Regions from separate parts of the Streptomyces sp. NPDC057623 genome, predicted to be linked through region 1. Evidence: riboswitches for the same ligand, from Rfam matches in the RefSeq annotation. Region 1 holds a riboswitch; each other region holds the start of a gene.
The links. A riboswitch is a leader RNA that binds a small molecule or an ion and turns the genes downstream of it on or off. The one in region 1 is predicted to bind cobalamin.

Region 1 (4,242 bases):
GTGCCCATCTGCGCGGCCAGCCCGGGGACGGCCGGGTCGGACAGGGTGCACAGCACGTCGTTGCCGGCGGGCAGCCGCTTGCGGGTCACACCGCTCGCCACCATCTGCACATCGGTGAAGATGGGCGCACCCGCACGCAGGGCCTCCCGGGCACGGGCCACCACCCCCGGCGAGTACACGAGGTCGCGCACCAGGTCGACCATCCCGCAGGCATGGATCATCCGGACCGCGACCTGACTGACGTCGGCGGGCAGGCCCGCGAGGTCCGCCTCCGCGCGGATGGTGGCAAAGGACTGGCGGTAGATGGCCGCACCGTCCTTCTCGTACTCGAACACCGTGCTCCTACAGGTCATGCGTGCGGGCCGCCGCCAAGTCGGCGGCGAGCTTCGATGGGTTGTCGGTCGTCGTCGTGGCGCGGACCCGGCCGCCTCGTACGACGGAGATCAGGTAGCCGCCGTCCGGGGCCGCGACGACGTCCACGTGATCGCCGCGCGGGCGACCGCAACGGCGCTCGCAACCGGACCAGTACGCCGGCAGCCCGCCGCCCGTGGTGAGCGACGCGGCCGCGTCCGTACGGATGTCCGCCCGCGACTTGGCGCAACCTGGCCGTCCGATGCAGGCACCGATGCCCAGCCAAGGGGAGTCCGGGTCCGTGATCAGACCGACGGAGTCTAGGCCGGGCAGCCGGTCGGAGCGCACTGTGGGAAGGATCACCCCGCGCCAGGGTGTGAGGCGCAGCTCCCCGGACACGGCCGCGGTCAGCTCCGTCCACTGCGCCGCGGTGAGGCGGCCCAGCGGGGCGAGAACGGAGAGGCTCGTCGTGCCGTCCGGGCCGGTGACGACGCCGGGGGAGGGGGAGATGCCGCTCGCGAGCGGCCAGGCCGGCGAGACCTGCCCGCCCCCCAGCCGCCGTACCACCTCGTGCGTCAACTCCTCGGCGGGCGACGGAAGTTCGGCCACCCGCCAGACCTGGCCGCCACTCGCCTCCAGGAACACCTCGGCGGCCAGCAACGCGGCCCTGGGCGCGTCCTCGGCGCTCAGGACGGCGACGGAACCGGCGGCCCCGATCCGCAGCCACCCACCCCCGTCCGGCGCGGCCCGCAGCGTCACGTCCGCATCGAGCCCCGCCACGTCCCCGCGCCCGTCGTCGAGCGCGAACAGGAACCGCCCGGACAGCCGGGCCGCCGCCTCGCTCGCGCACAGCAACGCGTCCAACGTCCGCAGCCACGGCCGTACGTCGGCGAAGCCGCGCCCGTCCAGCCCGGACAGGGGCGAGGCCACCACGTTGCGCACCCGCTCGTGCCGCCACGACGGCAGCAGCCCAGCCGCGTCCAGCCGGGTCGCCAACTCCCCGCCGCAGCCGGTCGTCAGACCGCGCAGCTGGACGTTTCCCCGCGAGGTCAGATGCAGTTCCCCGTCGCCCAGTTCGCGCGCCGCCCGGCCGAGATCCCGTGCCTGACCGACCTGAAGCACACCCCCGGGAATCCGGATCCGGGCGAGTGCGCCGTCGTCCGCCGTGTGCAGCCTCAGTGCGCCCGGGCATGCGTCGCCCCGGTCCCGTGAGACCCCTGTGGCCTGGGACGACGGTCGGATCGACGGCGTGGACATGGCGGCGAGCATACCGACCGCCCCGCCGACCGTATGCGCCGCCTCGGTAGGCCGACGCCTCTTCCCGCGCCCCCTGCCCGCGCCCCTTACTATGCTTCTCGGTGGATCATCCGGTCCGCCACCGCCACGACGGCGACAGGGGAGGAAGCCGGTGCGAATCCGGCGCGGTCCCGCCACTGTGAGCCCACCCCGCCAGGGTCGGGTGAGTCAGGAACTCCCGCCGTCAGACACCGCCCGGGGCGCGGACACCCCGAGGAAGGCCGACGCCGCATGATCCTTCTCCTGTCGACGTCCGACACCGACCTGCTCAGCGCTCGCGCGGCGAACGGCCCGGTCCCGTACCGCTTCGCCAACCCGGCCCGGCTCCCGCTCGACGACCTGCCCGCGCTCCTCGACGGCGTCGACCTGGTCGTCGTACGCCTGCTCGGTGGTCTGCGCGCCTGGCAGGAGGGCCTCGACCTGCTGCTCGCCGACGGCCGCCCGGTCGTCGTCCTCTCCGGCGAACAGGCCCCGGACGCCCAGCTGATGGCCGCCTCCACGGTCCCCGTCGGCATCGCCGCCGAGGCCCACGCCTACCTCGCCCACGGCGGCCCGGCCAACCTGGACCAGCTCGCCCGCTTCCTGTCGGACACCGTGCTGCTGACCGGGCACGGCTTCGAGGCACCGGCGCCCGCGCCGAGCTGGGGCCCGCTGGAGCGCGAGTCCCGCGCCGACGGCCCGACGATCGCCGTGCTCTACTACCGCGCCCACCACATGAGCGGCAACACCGCCTTCGTGGGCGCCCTGTGCGACGCGATCGAGGAGGCCGGCGCCCGGCCGCTGCCGCTGTACGTCGCTTCACTGCGGGCCCCCGAGCCCGAACTCATCGACGAACTGCGCGCAGCCGACGCCATCGTCACCACCGTCCTCGCCGCCGGCGGCACCAAGCCCGCCGAGGCATCGGCCGGCGGCGACGACGAGTCCTGGGACGCGGGCGCCCTGACCTCCCTCGACGTGCCGATCCTCCAGGCCCTGTGCCTGACCGGTTCGCGCACCGCCTGGGAGGAGAACGACGAGGGCGTCTCCCCGCTGGACGCCGCCAGTCAGATCGCCGTGCCCGAGTTCGACGGCCGGCTCATCACCGTGCCGTTCTCCTTCAAGGAGATCGACGAGGACGGCCTGCCCGCCTACGTCGCCGACCCCGAGCGCGCGGCCCGGGTCGCCGGAATCGCCGTACGCCACGCGCGTCTTCGCCACATCCCGGCCGCCGACAAGCGCCTGGCCCTGGTGCTGTCCGCCTACCCGACCAAGCACTCCCGGATCGGCAACGCGGTCGGCCTGGACACCCCCGCCAGCGCCGTCGCGCTGCTCAGGCGGCTGGTGGCCGAGGGCTACGACTTCGGCGACAGCGACATCCCCGGCCTGGTCTCCGGCGACGGCGACGAGCTGATCCGCGCGCTCATCGAGGCCGGCGGCCACGACCAGGACTGGCTCACCGAGGAGCAGTTGGCCCGCAACCCGGTGCGCATCCCGGCGGCCGACTACCGGCGCTGGTTCGCCACGCTTCCCGAGGAGCTGCGCACGTCCGTCGAGGAGCACTGGGGCCCGGCGCCCGGCGAGATGTTCGTCGACCGCAGCCGCAACAAGGAGGGCGACATCGTCCTCGCGGCCCTGCGCTTCGGCAACCTGCTGATCCTCATCCAGCCCCCGCGCGGCTTCGGCGAGAACCCCATCGCCATCTACCACGACCCGGACCTGCCGCCCTCGCACCACTACCTGGCCGCCTACCGCTGGATCGCCGCCCGCGCCGAGGACGGCGGTTTCGGCGCCGACGCGATGATCCACCTCGGCAAGCACGGCAACCTGGAGTGGCTGCCCGGCAAGAACGCCGGCCTGTCCGCCGCCTGCGGCCCCGACGCCGCCCTCGGCGACCTGCCCCTGATCTACCCGTTCCTGGTCAACGACCCCGGCGAGGGCACCCAGGCCAAGCGCCGCGTCCACGCCACCCTCATCGACCACCTCGTCCCGCCGATGGCCCGCGCCGACTCCTACGGCGACATCGCGCGCCTGGAGCAACTCCTCGACGAGTACGCCCAGATCTCCTCCATGGACCCGGCCAAGCTCCCGGCCATCCGCGCCCAGATCTGGACCCTCATCCAGGCCGCCAAGCTCGACCACGACCTCGGCCTGGCCGACCGCCCCGACGACGACGGCTTCGACGACTTCCTGCTGCACGTCGACGGCTGGCTGTGCGAGGTCAAGGACGCCCAGATCCGCGACGGCCTGCACGTCCTCGGCGCGCCGCCGCAGGGCGGCGACCGCGTCAACCTCGTCCTCGCCATCCTCCGCGCCCGCCAGATCTGGGGCGGCACCACCGCCCTGCCCGGCCTGCGTGAAGCTCTCGGCCTCGACGAGTCCGCCGCGACCCGTACGACCGCCGACGAGGCGGAGGAGAAGGCCCGCGCCCTGGTCCAGGCGATGGACGACGCGGGCTGGGACCCGGCCGCCGTACCCACCGAGCACGGCGAACAGGTCGCCGCCATCCTGGAGTTCGCCGCCCGCGAGGTCGTCCCGCGGCTCGCCGCGACCACCGCGGAAATCGACCACGCCCTGCACGCCCTCAATGGCGGCTTCGTCCCCGCCGGGCCCTCCGGG
Region 2 (4,242 bases), on a different contig from region 1:
GCGCCGCTCTCCTCGAAGCCGCCCTCGGTGACGGGCTCGATGCCGCCTGCCTGGAAGAGGTTCGAGGCGAAGGTGAGGCGCGCGGTGTGCGCGGCGGCGGGGCCGAGCGCGGCCAGGAAGACACGGGGCCGGGAGCCGGTGGCGGCCAGGTGGGCGTCGGAGCGGGCGCGCAGCGCCTCGTACGCCTCGTCGCGGCGGACCCGGGGGAGGCCGCCGGACCGGGGTTCGGGGGCGGGCTCGCGCTGCACGGGCGGCTCGGACAGGTACGGGAACTCGCTGACGCCGGTGACGGGTTCGCGGCGCTTGGCGAGCTTGCCGGCCCGCGCCTCCCAGGTGGCGGCGAGGTCCTGGCCCAGCTGCCCGGAGCGCAGGGCGGCCGCCTGGCCTCCCGCGCCTTCGATCTTGCGGAAGAACTCCCAGCCCGCGTGGGCGAGTTCGTCCGTGAGTCGCTCCACGTACCAGGAGCCGCCCGCCGGGTCGATCACCCGGGCGAGGTGCGACTCCTCCAGGAGGATGGTCGAGGTGTTGCGGGCGATGCGCCGCGCGAACGCGTCCGGCAGGCCCAGCGCGTGGTCGAAGGGCAGCACGGTCACCGAGTCGGCGCCGCCGACCCCGGCGGCCAGCGTGGCCACCGTCGTGCGCAGCATGTTCACCCACGGGTCGCGGCGCGTCATCATCACCGGCGAGGTCACGACGTGCTGCACCTGCGCGCTCGGCGCCGCGCACACCTCGCTCACCCGCGCCCACAGCCGGCGCGCGGCCCGCAGCTTGGCGATGGTCAGGAACTGGTCGGCGGTGGCCGCGTAGCGGAACTCCAGCTGCGCACACACCTGTTCGACCGTCAGGCCCGCCTCGGTGAGCTCCCGCAGATACGCGACGCCGGTCGCGAGCGAGCAGCCCAGCTCCTGGGCGGCCGAGCCGCCGGCCTCGTGGTACGGCAACGCGTCCACGGTCAGCGCCCGCAGCCCCGGGTACTCCTCGGCACACCGCCGGGCCAGCGAGGCGACCGGCGCGAACGCCGAGGACTCTCCGGTACGTGCCTCGTGGCCGAGCGGGTCCCCGCCGAGGTTGCCGCGCGCCGCCTCCTTGGCGACGCCCCGCTCCTCGTACAGCCGCAGCAGCTCGCGCGCGGCGGGTTCCACGTCGGCTCCCGCGTCGAGGGCGACGGGGGCCAGGTCGAGATAGACACCGTCCAGGACCCGGCCGAGCGACGACACCGGGATGCCGCCCTCGCCGAGGACCAGCCAGAGCGAGGTGACGCCGTTCTCCAGGTCCGCGAGCGCCACACCGTCCGCGACCGCGGTGTGCCGCTGGCGCAGGTCCCAGCCGCCGACCGTGTTGCCCTCGGCGCGACCGCCGCGGACGAACGGGGCGAACCCGGGCAGACCGGGGTCGGGTGCGGCGTCGCGCGCGGTGTACAGGGGACGGGTGCGCAGCCCGTCCTCCAGAGCAGTGGACAGGGCATCTACCGCTGCCGGACCCGAGACGTCCTTGCCCGACTTGCGCAGCACACCTTCCACCAGGTGTTGCCACTGCTCATGGGTTGCGTCAGGGAACTCGGCGGCCAGCGAGAGCCCGTCGTCAGGCAGGACCGTCATGCTCGGATGCTAGGTCAGATCGACAAAGGAGCAGCAGAGGGCACGGCTGTGACCTTTCCCTCTCGCAGGTTGTGACCTGGGTCTCCGCACTCTCCCGGGCCCCCGCGGTGACCGTTCTGCCGGCCTGGCGGCGAGGCGGGCTTGATAGCCTCTGCGGGCCAGTCGAGCCACATCCGAGGCCAGGGAATCCGGTGCGAATCCGGAGCTGACGCGCAGCGGTGAGGGGGACCGGCGGGGCACACCATGCCACTGGGAGGGGAACGGGCCGGCCGAAGGGCGGGCACGGGAACCGTACCGGGAAGGCGCCCCGGCGGGACGAACCCGAGTCCGAAGACCTGCTGGCACCTTCGCGCCCCGCGCGAAGGACGTCCGTAGGCCAGGCTCCGCGCACGAGCCCCGACAACCGAGGCACGCCTGTGTTCCGTTCCGCGTTCCGTCCCGCCGCCCTGCTGCTCGCACCCGCCCTTCTGCTCACCGCCTGCGGTGGCCCTGGAGACGGCGGCACCGAGGACAGCGGCAAGCCCGCCACCGCGGGCCATCCCCTCACCCTCGACAACTGCGGCCACGAGGTCACCCTCAAGTCCGCCCCGCAGCACGCCGTCTCCCTCAACCAGGGCACCACCGAGATCCTGCTCTCCCTCGGCCTCGCCGACCGCATCGCCGGTACGGCGACCTGGACCGACCCGGTGATGAAGGGGCTGGAGAAGGCAAACGCCTCCGTACCCCGCCTCGCGGACAACGCGCCCTCCTTCGAGAAGGTCCTGGACGCCGAACCCGACTTCGTCACCGCCTCCTTCGAATCCACCCTCGGCAAGGGCGGCGTCGCCACCCGCGAGCAGTTCGAGAAGCTGGGCGTGCCCACGTACGTCTCGCCCTCCGACTGCGCCGCGGGCAAGGACAACGACAGCGGCGGCGACGGCTCCCGCTCCACCCCGCTCACCCTCGATGCCGTGTACGGCGAGATCCGCGACCTGGCCCGCGCGTTCGGCGTCGAGGAGCGCGGCGAGAAGCTCGTCGCCGCGCTGAAGGAGCGGGTGCGCGAGGCCACCGCCGGACTGGACGCCTCCGACGTGTCCCTCATGTACTGGTTCGCCAACTCCCAGTCGCCCTACCTCGCCGGTTGCTGCGGTGCGCCGGGCGCCATCACCCGTGCCGTCGGCGCGCGGAACGCGTTCGCCGACACCCACGACGAGTGGCCCCAGATCAACTGGGAGACGGTCGCCGACCGCGACCCCGACGTGATCGTGATCGGCGACCTGACCCGCGAGCAGCAGACCGCGGAGACCGCCGCGGCCAAGATCAGCTTCCTGGAGACCAACCCCGCCACCCGCAACCTGACCGCGGTGAAGAAGAAGCGGTACGTCCTGCTCAGCGGGCAGGCGATGAACCCGTCCATCCGCACGGTCGAAGGCATCGAGAAGGTCGCCGCCGGGCTGCGCGACTTCGGGCTCGCCGGACGCACCAGGTGAGCCCGCGCATGCCGCTGCTGGCCCTCGGCGGGCCGGCCGCGCTGCTCGCGTCGGTCGCCGTCGCGGTGACGATCGGGCCGGCCGACATCTCCACCGCCGATGTCTGGGCGTCCGTCGCCGCTCATCTCGGCCTCGGCGACAGCACGTTGGCGCCCCTGCGGGACGGCATCGTGTGGAACCTGCGGATGCCGCGCACGCTGCTCGCCGCGGTGTGCGGGGCCGGGCTCGCCGTCTGCGGGGCCGTCATGCAGTCGCTGCTGCGCAATCCGCTCGCCGATCCGTTCGTCCTCGGGGTGTCCTCCGGGGCGTCGACCGGAGCGGTCGCCGTGGTGGTGCTGGGTGTGGGCGGCGGCGTCGTGTCCCTCTCGGCCGGCGCCTTCCTCGGCTCGTTGCTCTCCTTCGCCATGGTGCTGCTGCTCAGTCACGTCCTCGGCGGCAGCATGGACCGGGTCGTGCTGTCCGGGGTGGCGGCCATGCAGCTCTTCTCCGCGCTGACCTCGTTCGTCATCCTGACCTCCGCCGACGCCGAGACCACCCGGGGCGTGCTGTTCTGGCTGCTGGGCTCGCTCTCCGGCGCCGACTGGGGACAGGTTCTGCTCTGCGCCGTCGTCCTCGCCGCGGTCCTCGCCCTCAGCCTCGGATACGCCCGCACCCTGGACGCCTTCGCCTTCGGGGACGACGCCGCCGCCGGACTCGGCGTCCGGGTCGCCCGTACCCGGCTGGTCCTGCTCTGCGCCACCGCACTGCTCACCGCCGCCCTGGTCAGCTGCGCCGGCGCCATCGGCTTCGTCGGCCTGGTCCTCCCGCACGCCACCCGCGCGCTCACCGGCCCCGGGCACGCCCGCCTCCTGCCGGTCACGGCGCTGACCGGAGCCGTCTTCCTGGTGTGGGTCGACACCGTCGCCCGCACCGTCCTCGACCCCCAGGAGGTCCCGGTGGGCGTGGTGACGTCCCTCATCGGCGTCCCGGCGTTCGTGGCCGTGCTCTACCGCGGACGGAGCAAGGCATGACCGGCCCGCACACCAGCCTGCACGCGGACCGTGTCGTACGGCGCGTCGCCGACAAGGTCATCGTCGACGGCATCACCCTCACCCTGCGCCCGGGGGAGACCGTCGGACTGCTCGGCCCCAACGGCTCCGGCAAGTCGACGCTGTTGAGGCTCCTCGCCGGAGTCC
Region 3 (4,242 bases), on a different contig from region 1:
GCCCGCCCGTCACCGAGCCCCGTCCACACCTGGGCGTGCGCGGCACCGTCCCGACCGACAGACGTGGTCACGACCGTGGAACCGTCCGGCGTCATGTCGATGCTCCCGATGGGCTCGGCCCCCTGCCCCTTGTGCACGGAGATCACCGACATGCCGCCGAGGTACGCCTGAAGCAGTGCCTGCCGTGCCTCCTTGCCCGGATGGGTGTGCCACGCGGCCAAGGAGAGCCGTGCCGCCATGCCCGGCTCGGTCGCCGCCAACCGGAGCGCGTCCTCCACCAGCCGCCGGGACACCATCGTCCGTACGCGTTCTTCCAGGGCCCGCTCTCCGCGCCACATCTGCACCGCCAGATATCCCGCCAGCAGCGCCAGCACGACCACCACCGCCGTCGCCAGCCGCCAGCGCCTCAGCGCACGTTGCTGATGCCGTCGGCTCGACTCCATGTAGTCGCGCTCCGGCTGAGTGATCTCCTCGCGGTGATCCGGATCCGCAAGCCGCTCCAGCGACGTGGCCAGCATCGTCCCCCGCAGCAGCGCCCCCGGCTCCCCTCCCGTCTCCCTCCAGTGCCCCATCGCCTGCAGCAGCCGCTCCTGCCAGGCCCGGAAGTCCCGGGACGCCGTCAGCCACGTCTCCAGGCGGCCCCAGGCGCGGACCAGTTCCTCGTGGGCCAGGTCGACGATGGGGTCGTCGTCGGGACCGTGGGTGATACGGACGAAGCGGGTGCGGGTGGCCAGGGCCTCCGCGACTTCCCGGAGGTCGGGCGGCAGGGGTGCGAGGCGTACCGGCTTGCGGGTGAAGCCGCCCGCGTCGTCGGGGCGGGCCAGCTGGGTGAAAAGGCGGCGGACCGGGGCCTCTCCGTGCACGGCGATGACGTCGCCCACGCGTTGTTCGGCGTGCGCGGACAGGGCGCCGGCGACTCCGCCCAGAGCCTCGTAGCCGGAGTGGGTGAGTCGTACGCCCTTCTCGTGCGACCAGAGTTCGGTGAGGGCGAACTCCATCAGGGGAAGGTGACCCGGTTCGTCCTCGGCGTCGTCGACGATGCGTACGGCGAGGCCGGTGTCGAGGGTGAGGCCGGGGACACGGGCCGCCGGACCTTCGATGGCACGGAGCAACGCCGATCGCCCCAGCGGCGCGACCACTTGGGCGCAGTCGCTGAGGACGCGGGCGGTGACCGGGTCGGCCAGGTCGTCCAGGCAGGAGGAGCGCAGGGTCGCGAGAACGCGCAACCGGCGCCCCTCCGCCGGTGCCGAGACGAGATCCACCACCAGTGCCAACAGGGCGCGGGCCGTGGCCGTTTCGGCGGCGACCGTCTCCTCCAGCTGGTTGAGGAAGAAGACATGGCCGCGCGGGCCGCAGTGGTCCAGCACTCGCCGCCCGAGTTCGGCGGCGGTCGGACCGTCCGCGGAGTCCAGCAGGTCCGCCAGGGCGAGCGCGGCACGCTCCTGCTCCACGGCGGCCAGCGCGGGGTTGAGGGCCGCCTCGGGCCGGGGCGCGGGCACGGCGGCGGGGTCGGGACCAGGGCGGGGGCCGGGGTCGGGACCCGGCGACATCACCGGTCCGGCGTCGGGACCGGTCGCAGGCGACCCCGACGCAGCGCCACCGGAACCGGCCTCGGGCGATGGCCCCTGTGCGACTGCGGCACCAGACGCCCCCAACGCCCCCGCCGCCCAAGCCGCCCCCGATGCTCCCAACACCCCCACCACCGCCCGAGCCACCGTCAGCGACGCCCGTGTCCCCGGCAGTGGGCGGATCTCCGAGACGGTGAACCCCTCGGCCCGCAGTCGGGGCAGTACCCCGGCCCGTACCAGGGACGTCTTGCCGCTGCCGGACGGACCCACCACCGGGACCACCAAGTGCCGTTCGACCGCGTCGAGGAGCCGACGCGTCTCGTCCTCCCGGCCGAAGAAGTACTCGGCGTCCTTCTCGCGGAACGCGTCGAGACCGCGGTACGGGCAGCGGCGCCGACCGGGCTGGAGGTCGAGGAGCGCGGCGGCCGGGATGAGGTACGACGTCGTCGCCGAGGCGCCGCGGTCGGTCGCGACCGTCATGCCGATGACCGCGCCGGCCTCCTCGTCCCAGACCGGCGCTCCGCTGCATCCGGGGCCGATGCGATGGCCCGTGCCGTCCGTCTCCATCGCGATCCAGCCCTGGCCGACGATGTCGAGCAGCCGTCCGCCGATCCAGGCGCCGTGCTCGGCGGTGGCGGGAAAGCCGAGGACGCGGAAGCGGTGGTGCCAGACGTCGCCCGCGCCCGCCAGCGGGACCGCGCCACCGGGTGCGCCTTCCGGCAGCCGCAGCAAGGCGATGTCGCCGGTGCCGTCCGTTGCCACCGGCCGCCAGCCGGACACCTTCGCCTCGTAGGTCACCGCGCCCGGCAGCAGCGGGAACTCCACCGTCACCGACGGCACCGGCGGCGTCGCCGCTCTCGCGTCGGTGCGCAGCGCGTCCGCGACCACATGGGCGCAGGTGACGACCGTGCCCGGGGCGAGCAGGAAGCCCGTCCCCACGGACCGGCCGTCGACGCCGCGCACCCGGACCACCGCGGTGCCGAGCTCTTCCAGGGAACCGGCACCCTTTCCCCGTAGACCCGTTTCACCAATGTTCATACAGACTCGCCGAGTTTCCTCTATCTCATCATGCTTCGTACGAGATATTGCAGGTGCCGGGCGCCCCTGTCCGCAACCGAGTCGCGGCAAGGCCACCCGGCTCGGGGAATTGGTCCCGAGTCCGCCCCTACAGGTCCGGTGTGGTGCTAGCCATGTGGGGTTCTCCACACTCCCCCGCCGCAGGTCAACGGCAAGTTGACGGCCCTTCCAACCCCGTGGTGGACTTCCGGGGCCAGCTACGGCGGCAGAAGAGGAAGCCGGTGCGAATCCGGCGCGGTCCCGCCACTGTCACCGGGGTAGAAAGCCCCGGGAGCCAGGAACTCTCGCCGCCGGTCTCGTCGAACCAGGGCGTGGACACCCTGAGTGAGGACACAACGCGATGCTCGCCTGCCGATCGACACGCAGTACCAGACCGTCGTCTGACCTCACGGTCGGCTGACTCCGATGCGAGCCGATCGCGTCTTCGCGTACGGCGCCGCCGCCGGGCTTCTCGGTGATCTGCTGCTCGGCGACCCTCGCCGGGGGCATCCGGTCGCCGCGTTCGGGCGCGCCGCCGGTGCCGTGGAAAGAGTGCTGTGGCGCGACGACCGCGCACGGGGTGCGCTGCACACGGCCGTGTGCGCCGGTGGCGCCGTCGCCGTCGGAGCGCTCGCCGCGCGTGCCGTCCGTACCTCTCCCGCCGCGTCTCTCGCCCTGACCGGCGCCGCCACCTGGGCGGTGGTCGGGGGGACTTCGCTCGCCCGGGAGGCCCTCACGATCGGGCGCGCCCTGGAGGCGGGGGACGTCGAGGGCGCGCGGGCGCGCCTGCCGCATCTGTGCGGGCGGGATCCGCAGGCGCTGGACGCGGACGGGATCGCGCGGGCGGTCGTGGAGTCCGTCGCCGAGAACACCTCCGACGCGGTGGTGGGCGCGCTGGTGTGGGGTGCCGTCGGCGGGGTGCCGGGGCTGCTCGGGTTCCGGGCCGTGAACACGCTCGACGCCATGGTGGGCCACAAGTCGCCCAAGTACCGCCGGTACGGGTGGGCTTCGGCACGGCTCGACGACGTGGCGGGGTGGCCGGGGGCCCGGCTGACCGCCGTACTCGCCGCCGTCGCCGGGGGAGATCCGCGCGGGGCGGTACGGGCCTGGCGCGCCGACGCCGGCAAGCACCCCAGCCCCAACGCCGGGCCCGTCGAGGCCTCGTTCGCGGGGGCGCTCGGGGTGCGCCTCGGCGGGACGCTGTCGTACGGCGGGCGGGTGGAGCATCGGCCCGTGCTCAACGGGGCGGGGCGCGCCGTCGCCGTCCAGGACATCGAGAGGGCCGTACGGCTGTCGAGGCGCGTCGGCTGGCTGGCGCTCGGCGTCTGTGCCGCCGCGCGCCGTATCGCGAAGGGACGTACGTCATGACGGGCGGTGGGCTTCTCGTCGCCGGAACCACCTCGGACGCGGGCAAGAGCGTCGTCACCGCCGGGATCTGCCGGTGGCTGGTGCGGCAGGGGGTCAAGGTCGCACCCTTCAAGGCGCAGAACATGTCCCTCAACTCGTTCGTGACGCGCGAGGGCGCCGAGATCGGGCGGGCGCAGGCCATGCAGGCGCAGGCGTGCCGCCTGGAGCCGACCGCGCAGATGAATCCCGTGCTGCTCAAGCCCGGTGGCGA
Region 4 (4,242 bases), on a different contig from region 1:
GTAACCGGCTTCCAGCATCGTGGGGTTGGCGCTGTTGCGGACGGTCGGCGCGACGAGCTCGGCCACCGGGCCCAGCTTCTCCAGCAGTCCGTCCACGTCGTCCAGGTCGGCCTGGAGGCCGTACAGCGCGGCGAGTTCGGTGAGGGAAGCGCGGACCGTCGGGGTCAACCGGAGCGGCCACTCGTGGGCGCCGATGCGGGTCACGGCGGCGGCGAGGCGGATCACCGCGTTCTCCCGGTTGGGCCGGGAGCCGTGCCCGGCCCTGCCGCGTGCGGTGAGCTTGACCCAGCCGGTGCCGCGCTCCCCGGCCGCGATCGGATAGAGCTGCCGCCCGCTGCCGTCGTGGACGGTGAAGGCGCCGGCCTCGCTGAAGCCCTCGGTGCAGCCCTCGAAGAGCCCGGCGTGCCGGTCGGCGAGGAATCCGGCGCCGTCCTCGGCGCTCGCCTCCTCGTCGGCGGTGAAGGCGATCACGACGTCCCGCCGGGGCCGTACGCCTTCCCGGACCCAGCCCCGGACGACGGCCAGGATCATCGCGTCCATGTTCTTCATGTCGACCGCGCCCCGGCCCCAGACCACGCCGTCGCGGATCTCCCCGGAGAAGGGGTGCACGCTCCACTCGGCGGCCTGCGCGGGCACCACGTCCAGGTGACCGTGGAGAAGCAGGGCGTCCGCGGAGGGGTCGGTGCCCTCGAAGCGGGCGACGACGTTCGTACGGCCCTTGGTGCGCTCCAGCATCGTGGGCTCCAGGCCCGCCTCGGCCAGCCGCTCGGCGGCGTACTCCGCGGCGGGGCGCTCCTGGCAGTCGCCGCCGCCCCGGTTGGTCGTGTCGATCCGGATGAGGTCGGAGGTGAACGTCACGACCTCGTCCAGTGCCTGCTGGTCAGCCATACTGCTCCTCCACCGCGGCCGAGACGATCGTGGTGACCGCCTTGAAGGTACGGATTCCCTCGTACATGCGCTCGCTCGTGTACGCCACCTTCCGCTCCCCGATCCGCTGGACGCCCGGGACGACGGTGGCGGCCATCGCGAGATGCTCGGCGTCGAATTCGAGGGCCACGGTGAACGGTCCGTCGCTCACCGGCACCTGACGAACCGCCAGCGCGGCCGCCTCCTTGGCGGCGGCGCGGATGTCGGCGGCGGTCCTGGCCGGCGTCCGGCACACGGCTGCGTACCGCGAGACGTGGTCCTTGACGGCGACCTTCAGCGCCTCGGGCGCGTACCCGAGGGCGTCCTCGCAGGCCACGTCGTCGCCGGTGACGAGCACGACGGGCACGCCGTACTCGGCGACGACCCGCGCGTTCAGCAGGCCCTCGCTCGCCCGTACGTCGTTCAGCCACACCCCGGTGACGGAGTTGGCGAGATAGGTGTGGGCGAGGACGCCCTCCATGCCGGCGCCCGCGTGGTAGCCGACGAAGGCGACGCCGTCCACGTCGCCGTGCTGCACGCCCTCGACCATGGACAGCGCCTTGTGCCGGCCGGTGAGCATCTGCGCCCGCTCGTCGAGCCGTTCGAGCAGCAGATTGCGCATCGTCCAGTGGGCCTCGTTGACGACGACCTCCTCGGCGCCCCCGTCGAAGAAGCCCAGCACGGCGGCGTTGACGTCCGAGGTGAACATCCCCCGGCACCGCTCCCACTGCGGCGTCCCGGGCAGGACGTCGGCCGGCCAGGTCACGCCGGTGGCGCCCTCCATGTCGGCGCTGATGAGGATCTTCATGTGATTCACGTTACGCGTCGGCGAGGGAACTTCCTACGAGTCGGAGAGCCGTATCGAGGTCGAGTCCCGCCACCGCGGCATCCGCCCGCGCCACGTAAGGACAGGGCGCCGGGGGAGGCCGGGGAGTGCGGCATCCGGCCCTGCGCACGGGCACGTCGTGAGCGGTCGAGCGACCCTTTCGCGCCCCTGAGGCGCGCTTGTCAGCCACCCTGTCCGGGCACTACTGTCACCACGCCTTGGTGAACGGGAAAGCCGGTGTGATGCCGGTGCGGCCCTCGCCACTGTGAATCGGGAAGTCCGGCTCCGGCCCTCAAACGGGCAGCCACTGGGTCCTTCGGGACCCGGGAAGGCGGAGCACGGGCGGTGGTACCCGTAAGCCAGGAGACCGGCCAAGGCGCGTCAACCATCCACGAGGTGCTGGAGAGGGTCTGCTGAGCCATGCACATAGCCGAGGGTTTCCTGCCTCCGGCGCACGCGGTCGCCTGGGGCGTCGCGTCCGCGCCCTTCGTCGTCCACGGCGTCCGTTCACTCACCCGTGAAGTCAAGGAGCACCCCGAGAGCACACTGCTCCTCGGTGCTTCCGGAGCCTTCACGTTCGTCCTGTCCGCGCTGAAGCTGCCCTCGGTGACCGGCAGCTGCTCGCATCCCACCGGCACCGGCCTCGGTGCCATCCTGTTCCGGCCGCCGATCATGGCCGTCCTGGGCACCATCACCCTGCTCTTCCAGGCGCTGTTGCTCGCGCACGGCGGTCTGACCACGCTCGGCGCCAACGTCTTCTCGATGGCGATCGTCGGGCCCTGGGCCGGATACGCGATCTACCGACTCCTACGGCGGTACGACGTGCCGCTGATGGTCGCGGTGTTCTTCGGGGCCTTCGTCGCCGACCTGTCCACCTACTGCGTGACCAGCGTCCAGCTGGCGCTCGCCTTCCCCGACCCGAGCAGCGGATTCCTGGGCGCGCTCGGCAAGTTCGGCTCCATCTTCGCCGTCACCCAGATCCCCCTCGCGGTCAGCGAGGGACTGCTCACGGTGCTCGTGATGCGGCTGCTGGTGCAGTCCAGCAAGGGCGAACTGACCCGGCTGGGCGTACTCCTGACCAAGAGGCAGTCCCGGACCGAAGCCGAGACCGAGACCGAGGCGGTGGCCCGATGAGCAGGAACACGAAGATCAACGTCCTGCTGCTGCTCGTCGTGGCCGCCCTCGCCGTGCTGCCGCTGGCCCTCGGCCTCGGTGACCACAAGGAGGAGCCGTTCACGGGCGCCGACAGTGAGGCGGAGTCGGCGATCACCGAGATCAAGCCGGATTACGAGCCGTGGTTCTCGCCGCTGTACGAGCCGCCGTCCGGCGAGATCGAGTCGGCGCTGTTCTCCCTCCAGGCGGCCCTCGGCGCCGGGGTCCTCGCCTACTACTTCGGCCTGCACCGGGGACGGCGGCAGGGAGAGCAGCGGGCGCTGGAGCGGGTGGGTGACACCGGCGGCTCGGCCGGTGCCACCCCCGAGGAGTCCACGGCTGAAAGGGCCTGACGCCTCGTGCTGCCGATCGACGCGGCGGCGCACAGCAGTCGCTGGCGCCGCCGTCACCCCGTGGACAAGGCCGTGCTCGGGCTCGGCCTCACCGTGCTCGCGATCTCGCTGCCGCCCTGGCCGGGCGCCGCACTGATCCTGGCCACCGCCCTCGCCGTACTGCTGGGTCCGGCGGGCGTGCCCGCGCGGCGGCTGTGGCGCGCCTACCGCGTGCCGCTCGGCTTCTGTGTGACCGGTGCGCTCACCCTGCTGGTCCAGGTCGGCGGGCCGGAAGGCTTCGTGTCCCTCGCCGACGAGGGCCCGCTGCGGGCCGGGGAGCTGCTGCTGCGCACCTCGGCCGCCTCACTCGGGGTGCTGCTGTTCGCCTTCACCACCCCTATGTCGGATCTGCTGCCCCGTCTGGTGAAGGCCGGCGTGCCCGCGCCCGTCGTCGACGTCGCCCTGGTGACGTACCGCATGAGCTTCCTGCTCCTGGACTCCATGCGCCGTATCCGGGAGGCCCAGGCCGCCCGGCTCGGGCACACCGGACGGGCCGCGGAGTGGCGGTCGCTGGCCGGGCTCGGTGCCACCGCCTTCGTGCGGGCCTTCGACCGGGCCACCCGGCTCCAGGCCGGGCTCGCCGGGCGCGGCTACGACGGCACCCTGCGCGTCCTGGTGCCCGAGGCCCGGGTCTCCGTCCGCTTCACGGCCGCGAGTTGCGCACTCCTCGCGACGCTGGCCGCCCTCACCCTCGTACTGGAAAGGGCCCTGCCATGAGCGAGCCCACCGCCCTGGTCGCCCTGCGGGGCGCGTCCTACGCCTACGAGGACGGCCCCGTCGTGCTCAGCGGCCTCGACTTCGACGTGTGCGAGGGGCGCGCGCTGGCGCTGCTCGGCCGCAACGGCAGTGGCAAGACCACGCTGATGCGGCTGCTCAGCGGCGGCCTGCGCCCGCACGACGGCCGGCTGACCGTGGCGGGCGCGCCGGTCACGTACGACCGCAAGGGGCTGACGCGGCTGCGGACGA

Region 2: it holds a riboswitch for cobalamin, as region 1 does, so the genes downstream of both, ACFU95_RS08295 (ABC transporter substrate-binding protein) here and cobN (cobaltochelatase subunit CobN) in region 1, are expected to answer to the same signal.
Region 3: it holds a riboswitch for cobalamin, as region 1 does, so the genes downstream of both, ACFU95_RS19685 (cobalamin biosynthesis protein) here and cobN (cobaltochelatase subunit CobN) in region 1, are expected to answer to the same signal.
Region 4: it holds a riboswitch for cobalamin, as region 1 does, so the genes downstream of both, ACFU95_RS08005 (energy-coupling factor ABC transporter permease) here and cobN (cobaltochelatase subunit CobN) in region 1, are expected to answer to the same signal.

The regions. Positions count from the first base shown of each region.
Region 1 covers NZ_JBHVGZ010000022.1:212-4,453, forward strand. The annotation lists partial or broken gene ACFU95_RS22710 (precorrin-8X methylmutase) at 1-353, opposite strand, end outside; gene ACFU95_RS22715 (cobalamin biosynthesis protein CobG) at 343-1,608, opposite strand; cobalamin riboswitch at 1,703-1,848, shown strand; gene cobN (cobaltochelatase subunit CobN) at 1,879-4,242, shown strand, end outside.
Region 2 covers NZ_JBHVGZ010000005.1:247,429-251,670, reverse strand. The annotation lists gene ACFU95_RS08300 (methylmalonyl-CoA mutase family protein) at 1-1,598, opposite strand, end outside; cobalamin riboswitch at 1,741-1,956, shown strand; gene ACFU95_RS08295 (ABC transporter substrate-binding protein) at 2,015-3,067, shown strand; gene ACFU95_RS08290 (FecCD family ABC transporter permease) at 3,076-4,077, shown strand; gene ACFU95_RS08285 (ABC transporter ATP-binding protein) at 4,074-4,242, shown strand, end outside.
Region 3 covers NZ_JBHVGZ010000017.1:86,994-91,235, reverse strand. The annotation lists gene ACFU95_RS19690 (trypsin-like peptidase domain-containing protein) at 1-2,606, opposite strand, end outside; cobalamin riboswitch at 2,809-2,952, shown strand; gene ACFU95_RS19685 (cobalamin biosynthesis protein) at 3,051-3,992, shown strand; gene ACFU95_RS19680 (cobyric acid synthase) at 3,989-4,242, shown strand, end outside.
Region 4 covers NZ_JBHVGZ010000005.1:185,195-189,436, forward strand. The annotation lists gene ACFU95_RS07995 (M20/M25/M40 family metallo-hydrolase) at 1-888, opposite strand, end outside; gene ACFU95_RS08000 (M55 family metallopeptidase) at 881-1,714, opposite strand; cobalamin riboswitch at 1,935-2,123, shown strand; gene ACFU95_RS08005 (energy-coupling factor ABC transporter permease) at 2,153-2,866, shown strand; gene ACFU95_RS08010 (energy-coupling factor ABC transporter substrate-binding protein) at 2,863-3,237, shown strand; gene cbiQ (cobalt ECF transporter T component CbiQ) at 3,244-3,993, shown strand; gene ACFU95_RS08020 (ATP-binding cassette domain-containing protein) at 3,990-4,242, shown strand, end outside.